DNA from 2 places in the Paenarthrobacter sp. NPDC090517 genome. Region 2 is predicted to be linked to the other one. Evidence: riboswitches for the same ligand, from Rfam matches in the RefSeq annotation. Region 2 holds a riboswitch; the other holds the start of a gene.
What was found. Region 2 has a riboswitch for thiamine pyrophosphate ahead of thiD (bifunctional hydroxymethylpyrimidine kinase/phosphomethylpyrimidine kinase). Riboswitches for the same ligand answer to the same signal wherever they lie in the genome.
Positions count from the first base shown of each region.

Region 1 (4,097 bases), 420 kb from region 2:
AGTCACCAAGCCACCCTGGTACTTCCAGTCCGGAAGGTCCCCGAGGGCATCGTTGACGGCTGCCTCGGTCAGTTGCTCGTCCGTACCTGCCATGACTGCTCCTTCATCAGAGGAACTCTGCCCGGCCCTCCATCGCCGAGGATGCGAGTGCGTGCTCCCGCCGCGGAATCCGGCCCGCCTGCTTGGCCAGCCTACCGGCGATCACGGCGTGTTTGAAGGCCTCGCCCATCTGCACCGGGTTTTGCGCGCGCGTTACGGCGGTGGCAAGCAGAACGGCGTCGCAACCCAATTCCATGGCGAGGGCAGCATCGGAGGCTGTGCCGATCCCCGCATCGAGCACCACGGGCACGGAGGCCCGGGACACAATGAGCTCAATGTTGTGCGGATTGAGGATGCCAAGGCCGGTCCCGATGGGCGAACCCAAGGGCATGACGGCTGTTGCACCCAGATTCTCGAGCCTGAGCGCCAGTACGGGATCGTCATTGGTGTAGGCGAATACCTTGAAGCCGCGGTTCACCAACTGCTCCGTTGCATCCACCAGTTCCACGGCGTCGGGAAGGAGTGTGTGTTCGTCCGCGATGACTTCCAGCTTCACCCAATCGGTCTCAAGTGCTTCCCGAGCAAGCTCGGCAGTCATCACGGCGTCCTTGGCCGTGAAACAACCAGCAGTATTGGGCAGCACGCGGATGTTATGGTCCACCAGCAGTTGGAACAGGGAGCCCGTTTCGGCGGGCGAATAGCGGCGCATCGCCACTGTGGTGAGTTCGGTTCCCGAAGCCAGGAGCGCTGATCCCAAGCCATCGAGGCTCGGCGCGCCTCCAGTACCCATGATGAGGCGGGAACCAAATTCGACGCCGTCGATCACCAGAGCGTCGGTGCGGACGTCAACGTTTGCTGTTGTCATGATTAGCCTCCCTGGACTGCTGTTACGAGTTCGAGTTCGTCTCCGTCGGCGAGCGCTGTCACGGACCATTGGCTGCGTGGCACTACCTCGGAATTGCGTGCGACAGCGACTCCCAGCTTGCCGCCGTCGGCCGCTTGTCCGCGGGCGTCCAAGGCGCGACCGGTGACGGCTGTGACGAGGGTACTGACGGATGCTTCGTCAGAGACTGCGTGGTCGGTTCCGTTCACTTTAATGTTCATGCTGTTTCCTTGGTGGTGGTTCGTCCTGCTGGTGTGAGTGCTCGGGCAACAGGGGCGTTGCTCTCGAAACGATGGGGCATAAAGGGGACCCATCGGGGGTCCGCTGAGCCACTAACCATGAGTTCCCCCACGATCTTGGCGGCCACGGGAGTCAGGAGGACTCCGTGGCGGAAGAATCCCGTGGCGATCACCAGGCCCTCGATGTCGGCGTTGGAAGCACCGACCCGCCCGAGCAGCGGGGCGTTGTCCGGAGTTCCGGGCCGGGCGCGGGCGGTTGCTTCAAGGAGTTCCAGTTCAGCCACTGCGGGGACCAATACTTGGGCGTCCCTCAGCAATTGGTAAACGCCACCCGCCGAGACCGCGTTGGAAGAGGCTGACAACCCGTCTTCGCGTTGCGTCGCTCCTATCACCACAGTTCCGTCGTCCCGGGGCACGATGTAGACAGGTACTCCACGAACCATTCCGCGAATCGTTGATGTGACCAAGGGGCGCAGGTGATCGGGGACGCGGAGCCGGAGGATGTCACCATAGACCGGCCTTACCGGAAGGCTCAGACCATCAGGGAGACCGGACAACCTGGACGCGCCCAGCCCGTTGGCCACCACGGTCTCTCCGGCGAGCACATAGACTCCTGATTCAAGCTCCACTCCTGCGACCCGCCCGCCTTCCCACAGCAAACCGTGCGCCCTGGAAGCAACGGCGAATCCGTCCTCGGCTCCCGATACCCAGGAACTGTCATCTGGCGAATGGGCTGCGAGTCCTGCCAAGAGGCATGCCGCGAGTCTTCTCGGATCGACTTGGTGGTCGGCAGGAATGTCAAAAGCGCAGGAGATCTGCGGACTGAGGAGCGGCTCCCGTTGCCTCGCGTCCCGCAGAGCGAGAGGTTCGACTCCCAAGCCGGCGGCAAGCTGGACCGACCTTAGGTCAGCAAGCGCCCGGCGGTCGGCTGCGTCGGCACCCACGGCGAGGGTCGGCGTCGTGCGGTATCCGCTGTCCTCTGAGCCTCGATGCAGTCCGTCCACAAAAGAGGGCCACAGCTGGGAAGACTCAAGCATTAGGTCAAGAAGATCTTCTTCCTGGTAATGGAGTTCGCTGACGGGTGCAAGCATGCCGGCCGCTGCGAAGGACGCGCCGGAAGCGGGCGTGGGGTCGATCAGCGCAACTGAACGGCCCAATCGTCGGGCTTCGTGAGCGATGCCGAGGCCTATGACGCCGGCACCAATGACGGCAACGTCTGCATGAAGAGGGGTATGGCGGGGATCTGCCATTTGTTTCCTTCCCTACGCCGGTACTAGCCGGATCAGGTCAAGCGGTCGGCGCTGAAGCCCTCTCAGCCGGACAGTCATATGACGAATGTCGCGGCTCCCGCAGTACGAGCCCAGTTTAGAGGAACTACTCTGGTTCCCATGACTCAGCCTGACGCTCTTGCCTCCGCCCGCCTCTACCTGTGCACAGATGCCCGCAAGGAGCAGGGCGATTTTGAGGACTTTGTGGACGCCGCTTTCGAAGGCGGCGTGGACATCATCCAACTCCGCGACAAGACCCTGGAAGCTGCCGAGGAACTGGAGATGTTGGCCGTCCTGCGGAGCGTCGCACAACGTCACGGACGGCTTTGGGCGGTCAACGACCGGGCCGATGTTGCCAGCATTTCCGGGGCTCCCGTGTTCCACATCGGGCAAAAGGACCTGCCCCTGACGGCCGCCCGGACACTCCTGCCGAACGCCACCGGCATAGGACTCTCCACCCACACAACAGAACAAATCGATGCAGCTGTGGCCACTTCCCGAGGGCCCTTGGGACTGGACTATTTTTGCGTGGGCCCAGTGTGGGCAACACCCACCAAACCCGGCCGCGCTGCTGTCGGTTTGGATCTGGTCACATATGCCGCAGAAGCGGTCAAGCGTTCAGCCGACGGTGTGACCCTCCCGTGGTTCGCCATTGGCGGCATCGACCTCAGCAACGTTGAACAGGTTGTGAAAGCGGGTGCCAGCCGGATCGTGGTGGTCCGGGCCATCACAGCGGCAACGGACCCGACGGCGGCGGCCAAGTCGCTGCTGGAAGCTTTGGATACCGTCTAGGGAAGTCGGAGGTACCGCGCGATCCGCGGGCTAGGCGGTCAGGCCGAGGCCAATCATCCGGCGGGCATGCTTATCAGCGAGCTCCGTCGTAAGCCTTTTCACCGCAGCACGCGCGTCCCCGCCGCTTTTCAGCATTGGCCCCAGCAAGGGATGTTCCATGCCCACGCGCTGCGCCTGCGTCAACGCTTCCCCCACCAGGCGGCGGCCCCACAGCGCCAATCGGGAAGCGAGGCGCGGGTCATCTGCCAAGGCCCGCCTGAGCAGGACGCGGAGGACGTCCGTTGCCTGATCGGGGGAAGCGACGCGCTCAACGAAGTGCTGCGTTGTCGGGTCGAGGAACATCGAGACAGCCCTATAGAAATCTGATGACACGGTATCGATGACATAGGCCTTCATCACGGATTCGAACCAGTCCCCCGGCTTGGTGCGCTCGTGGAAGTGATCGAAGGAGCGCTGAAACGGCAGCATCGCATGTTCGGGGTCCAGGCCCATCTCCGACAGGCGGTCATTGAGGAGGGCAAAGTTTCCGTAGGCCCCGACTGCGATCTTCGCGAGCACAGACCTGTCGTGAAGCGTGGGTGCGTGGCGGGAATCCAGCGCGAGCCGCCCAAAGGCGGACAGTTCGCCATACGCCATGGCTCCGAGCAACTCCGCTGAGAGTTGCCCGGCATAGGCTGCGCGGTCCGGGGAAGTGCCCATGATCCAAGACTATCGGCCCATTTCGGGCTAACCTGATTTTCGTGTCACATCATCGGATTGCGCCCAACGTCGACGACTCGTCGGACCAGCTCGCCGCGGCCCTTGCTGCCCTGAGGACAGAGCTGGAACTCCCTGGCGAGTACCCGGCAGAAGCTGTGGAAGAGGCACAGGAAGCGG
Region 1 covers NZ_JBIVXN010000001.1:882,886-886,982, forward strand. Annotated here, with positions in the region: gene ACIQTW_RS04030 (4a-hydroxytetrahydrobiopterin dehydratase) at 1-93, opposite strand, end outside; gene ACIQTW_RS04035 (thiazole synthase) at 107-904, opposite strand; gene thiS (sulfur carrier protein ThiS) at 907-1,143, opposite strand; gene thiO (glycine oxidase ThiO) at 1,140-2,411, opposite strand; TPP riboswitch at 2,404-2,522, opposite strand; gene thiE (thiamine phosphate synthase) at 2,550-3,221, shown strand; gene ACIQTW_RS04055 (ferritin-like fold-containing protein) at 3,252-3,920, opposite strand; gene ACIQTW_RS04060 (RNB domain-containing ribonuclease) at 3,962-4,097, shown strand, end outside.
Region 1: it holds a riboswitch for thiamine pyrophosphate, as region 2 does, so the genes downstream of both, thiO (glycine oxidase ThiO) here and thiD (bifunctional hydroxymethylpyrimidine kinase/phosphomethylpyrimidine kinase) in region 2, are expected to answer to the same signal.

Region 2 (4,097 bases):
CAGCTTCGTCTGCGCGATATCGGCGGCATTATCGTCATCGACTTCATTGACATGGTCCTTGAATCCAACCGCGACCTCGTCCTCCGCCGCATGGTGGAGTGCCTCGGCCGGGACCGCACCAAGCACCAGGTGGCTGAAGTGACGTCGCTGGGCTTGGTTCAGATGACGCGCAAGCGCATGGGAACCGGCCTTCTTGAGGTCTTCGGTGAGCAGTGCGAGCACTGCGCCGGCCGGGGTGTCGTCACGCACGACGAGCCCGTTGAACACCGTCGCGCCAACGTGGTGGCTGCTGAACATCACCGCCCGCACACGGAAGCGCAGCAGCCTGCTGCGCGGACCGAACGCAAACGCCGCCGCGGTAAGGGCGGGGGACCGGCCATTGCCGAAGCTCCCGCGCAGGTCCACACGACCACGTCCGCCCCGGTTACAGCATCCACCACGGCTGAACCGCAGGATCCTGCCCGGATAGCCAAAGCCGAGGCAACCAGGGCCGCCCTGGCGACAATTGCCGCTGCAGCTCACGCCGCACACCTGCACGACGACGAAGTTCACCGTGCAGAGGAGGAAGCCCGGGCGGCGGGCCGGCACGAACCAGACGTAAGCCCTGCATCCGGCACCTCCACTGGTAGTGAAGCCGCTACCGGCGAAGCACGGGCTTCAGCCCGCGATGCTGCAAGCAGGGAAGCAGCAGTCCAGGAAGCAAGATCTACTCCCGTCCTGCGCTTTGGTGGGGAAGAAGTTGCCCTGCCGTTCGTTGAGCACCACGAGGAACCGCAGGCAGCCAAGCCTGCCATGAGCCTGGATCTCCTGGCCGAAGCGTTTTCGCACCTCGGCGCAGCCCCGGCACCTGAGGAAGAAGCCGCGCCTGTTTCAGCCCCGAAGGCTGCTGCTTCTCCGGCACGGACTGCTGAGGAAGATCCCGAGGCTGCTTCAGCCTCGCGTGGACGTCGCGGTCGCCGTAACCGGAGTGCGAGCAGGGCCCAGGGAGCGGCCAATGAAACCAGTGTCGAGCACCATGACGTAACGGCATCGGCCACCCGGGGTTCGGCCCATGAGGCTAAGGCGACTGTGGAGCCGGCCAAAAAGGCGCCAAAGGATGAGCCCATCATCCTAGGCGTTGGAGTTCCTGCTTCCGAGCTCTAAGTTCCGGCGAACAAGTTGAAAAGGACCCTGCGCTATCTGCCACTCGGCGGGTAGTGCGGGGTCCTTTTGCATCCGGGCTGCAATCCACGCATGGGCTGCGTTCAGAGTCACATCCGGGCGTCGCCGTGGCCCGGTTCCCGCGCCGCGTTGCTTCCCGGCTACGCTTGGGGACTGACACGGGGTGCCGGGCGTTGGGCCGGGCTGAGATCCAAACCCGTTGAACCTGTCCGGTTAGCACCGGCGAAGGGATGTCCTCATGACTGCATCATCATATTCATCGGTGTACCCCCTCGACGCTTCGGCTTCGGGCCGTCCAACCCCACGCGTTCTGAGCATTGCCGGCTCGGACCCTTCAGGTGGCGCCGGAATCCAAGCGGACCTGAAGAGCATCGCCGCGTTCGGCGGGTACGGCATGGCTGCCATTACGGCTCTCACCGCGCAAAACACCAGGGGGGTCAGTGCCGTCCACGTCCCTCCCGCGCACTTCCTGCGTCAGCAGCTGGACGCCATTAGCGGTGACATCACCATTGACGCCGTGAAGATCGGAATGCTCGGCGACGCAGCCGTCATCGAAGAGGTCCGGAGCTGGCTCGAAGAGGTGCGTCCCGTCGTCGTGGTCCTTGATCCGGTGATGGTGGCCACCAGTGGTGACCGACTGCTCCGGGAGTCTGCTGAGACGGCATTGCGTTCGCTGATCCCTTCGGCCCACCTCATTACGCCGAACATTCCTGAACTGGCCATGTTGCTGGGGGAGCCGGAGGCAACAGACTGGGCTTCGGCGCTGGACCAGGGCAAGCGGTTGGCGGCGGAGTACGGAAACACGGTCCTGGTCAAGGGCGGACACCTGCCAGGGCCGGAGTGCCCCGATGCGCTGGTAAACACCAGCGGGCTATTGTCCCAGGATGTGATCGAAGTTGCGGGTCCCAAGCTTGCAACGCGGAACAGCCACGGTACCGGGTGCTCCCTGTCTTCCGCCTTGGCCACAGTCCAGGCACGAACTGGTGATTGGGAAGTTTCACTGCGGGAAGTCAAGCCGTGGTTGCTAGGGGCATTGATGGCCTCTGACACCCTGCACGTGGGTCAAGGCAACGGGCCCGTGGACCACTTCCACCACTTCCAGCAGGCATCCAAGCCGGGCGCTTTCGCTGCGGCGATGTGGAATGAAGCCGTCCCCGAACTCGAAGCGATTTACGGACTCCCGTTTATTCAAGGACTTCAATCCGGCGAACTGCCCGAACGTGACTTCAGTTACTACCTTGCCCAGGACGCCATCTATCTCAATGGGTATTCGAGGGTCCTGGCACGTGCGGGCGCCTTGGCCCCCACGGAGGAAGAACAACTGTTCTGGGCAAAGGCATCACAGCAGTGCCTGGAGGTTGAATCGGAGTTGCACAGGAACTGGTTGAGCACGCGGGAGGCCTCCACGGCAACCGGACCGGTCACCAAGTCCTACGTTGACCATTTACTGGCAACATCCGCTGCCGGCAGCTATGCCGTAGTGCTGGCGGCGATCCTGCCCTGCTACTGGTTGTATGCGGAGGTGGGTCAGCAGCTGCATGCGGCATACGTAAACGCCGGTGCGCCTGCGGACCACGCATATGCGGACTGGTTGAAGACCTACGCCGACGAGGATTTCGCTGAGGCCACACGGAAAGCGATCAACTTCACTGATGCTGCGGCCGTCGCGGCTTCCGGCATGGAGCGGGCTGCCATGATGGATGCTTTCACGCAGTCCTGCCGCTACGAGACGGCGTTCTTCGATGCTCCGAGGCTGTTTGCGCAGGTTTCGTCCACCCGCGTTCAGTAGCTTTCCACGCTCGTATTTGAGGCCGATAGCGGCGACACGTCCGCGCGTCGCTGGCTGGATCGCGTTAATCTCGCCCAAACCCTGTAGGCTGTATGGGCACGGTGCCGGGAGAGTCCGTTACAACTGGTGATGCAAGTCACGAGGTAGCCTCCGGACCCGGCCTCATTTGCAGCTGAAGGTCAAACTAGCGTAATCTTGATCTTCGGTGCTTACGCCAACACTTGGGTTATGCCCCTTGGAATTGTTCATGGGATGACTCGCGGACTTCGATCAGAAGTCCACGGCGTTGAGGCACAGCGCGAACCAGGGCTGATTCCGGTTCAAGGTTCCGCACGCAAATTTTGTAATAAACGTCGAGAGAAGTGAGTACCCAAGTGGTGTACGCGATTGTCCGCGCAGGCGGCCGCCAAGAAAAAGTTTCCGTTGGAGACTACGTAACGCTGAACCGCGTCCCCGGTGGAGCCGGTAGCACGCTTGAGCTGCCCGCATTGCTCCTGGTTGACGGCGAGAAGGTCACCTCCGCAGCTGCGGAACTGGCCAACGTCAAGGTCACGGCTGAGATCCTCGAGGACCTCCGTGGTCCGAAGATCGTCATCCAGAAGTTCAAGAACAAGACCGGCTACCGGAAGCGTCAGGGTCACCGTCAGGAACTGACCAAGATCAAGATCACCAGCATCGCGTAACTTTCGTTACCCGCTGTTCAGGTTTTTCAGTTTCCCCAGAAATTTAGAGGCAGGCATTTCACATGGCACACAAAAAAGGCGCGAGTTCCACTCGCAACGGTCGTGACTCCAACGCTCAGTACCTGGGCGTCAAGCGTTTCGGTGGTCAGGTAGTTTCCGCTGGCGAGATCATCGTTCGCCAGCGTGGAACCCACTTCCACCCCGGTGCAGGCGTCGGTCGCGGTGGCGACGACACCCTGTTCGCACTGCAGGCCGGTGCGGTTGAGTTTGGTACTCGCCGCGGCCGTCGCGTAGTGAACATTGTTGCTGCTGCAGCTGCAGAGTAACTACAAGTTCTGAACCGGTGGAGCGGGCCAAACGGCCCGCTCCACCGTTCTTTTAACCGCATTACAATCGACTAGGGCGCTTTAGCGCACTGGTTTTTGCAACAACGCTGGCAACAGCAACAAGCGCTGTAAGACAGC
Region 2 covers NZ_JBIVXN010000001.1:459,306-463,402, reverse strand. Annotated here, with positions in the region: gene ACIQTW_RS02115 (Rne/Rng family ribonuclease) at 1-1,143, shown strand, start outside; TPP riboswitch at 1,311-1,409, shown strand; gene thiD (bifunctional hydroxymethylpyrimidine kinase/phosphomethylpyrimidine kinase) at 1,400-2,950, shown strand; gene rplU (50S ribosomal protein L21) at 3,325-3,633, shown strand; gene rpmA (50S ribosomal protein L27) at 3,696-3,959, shown strand.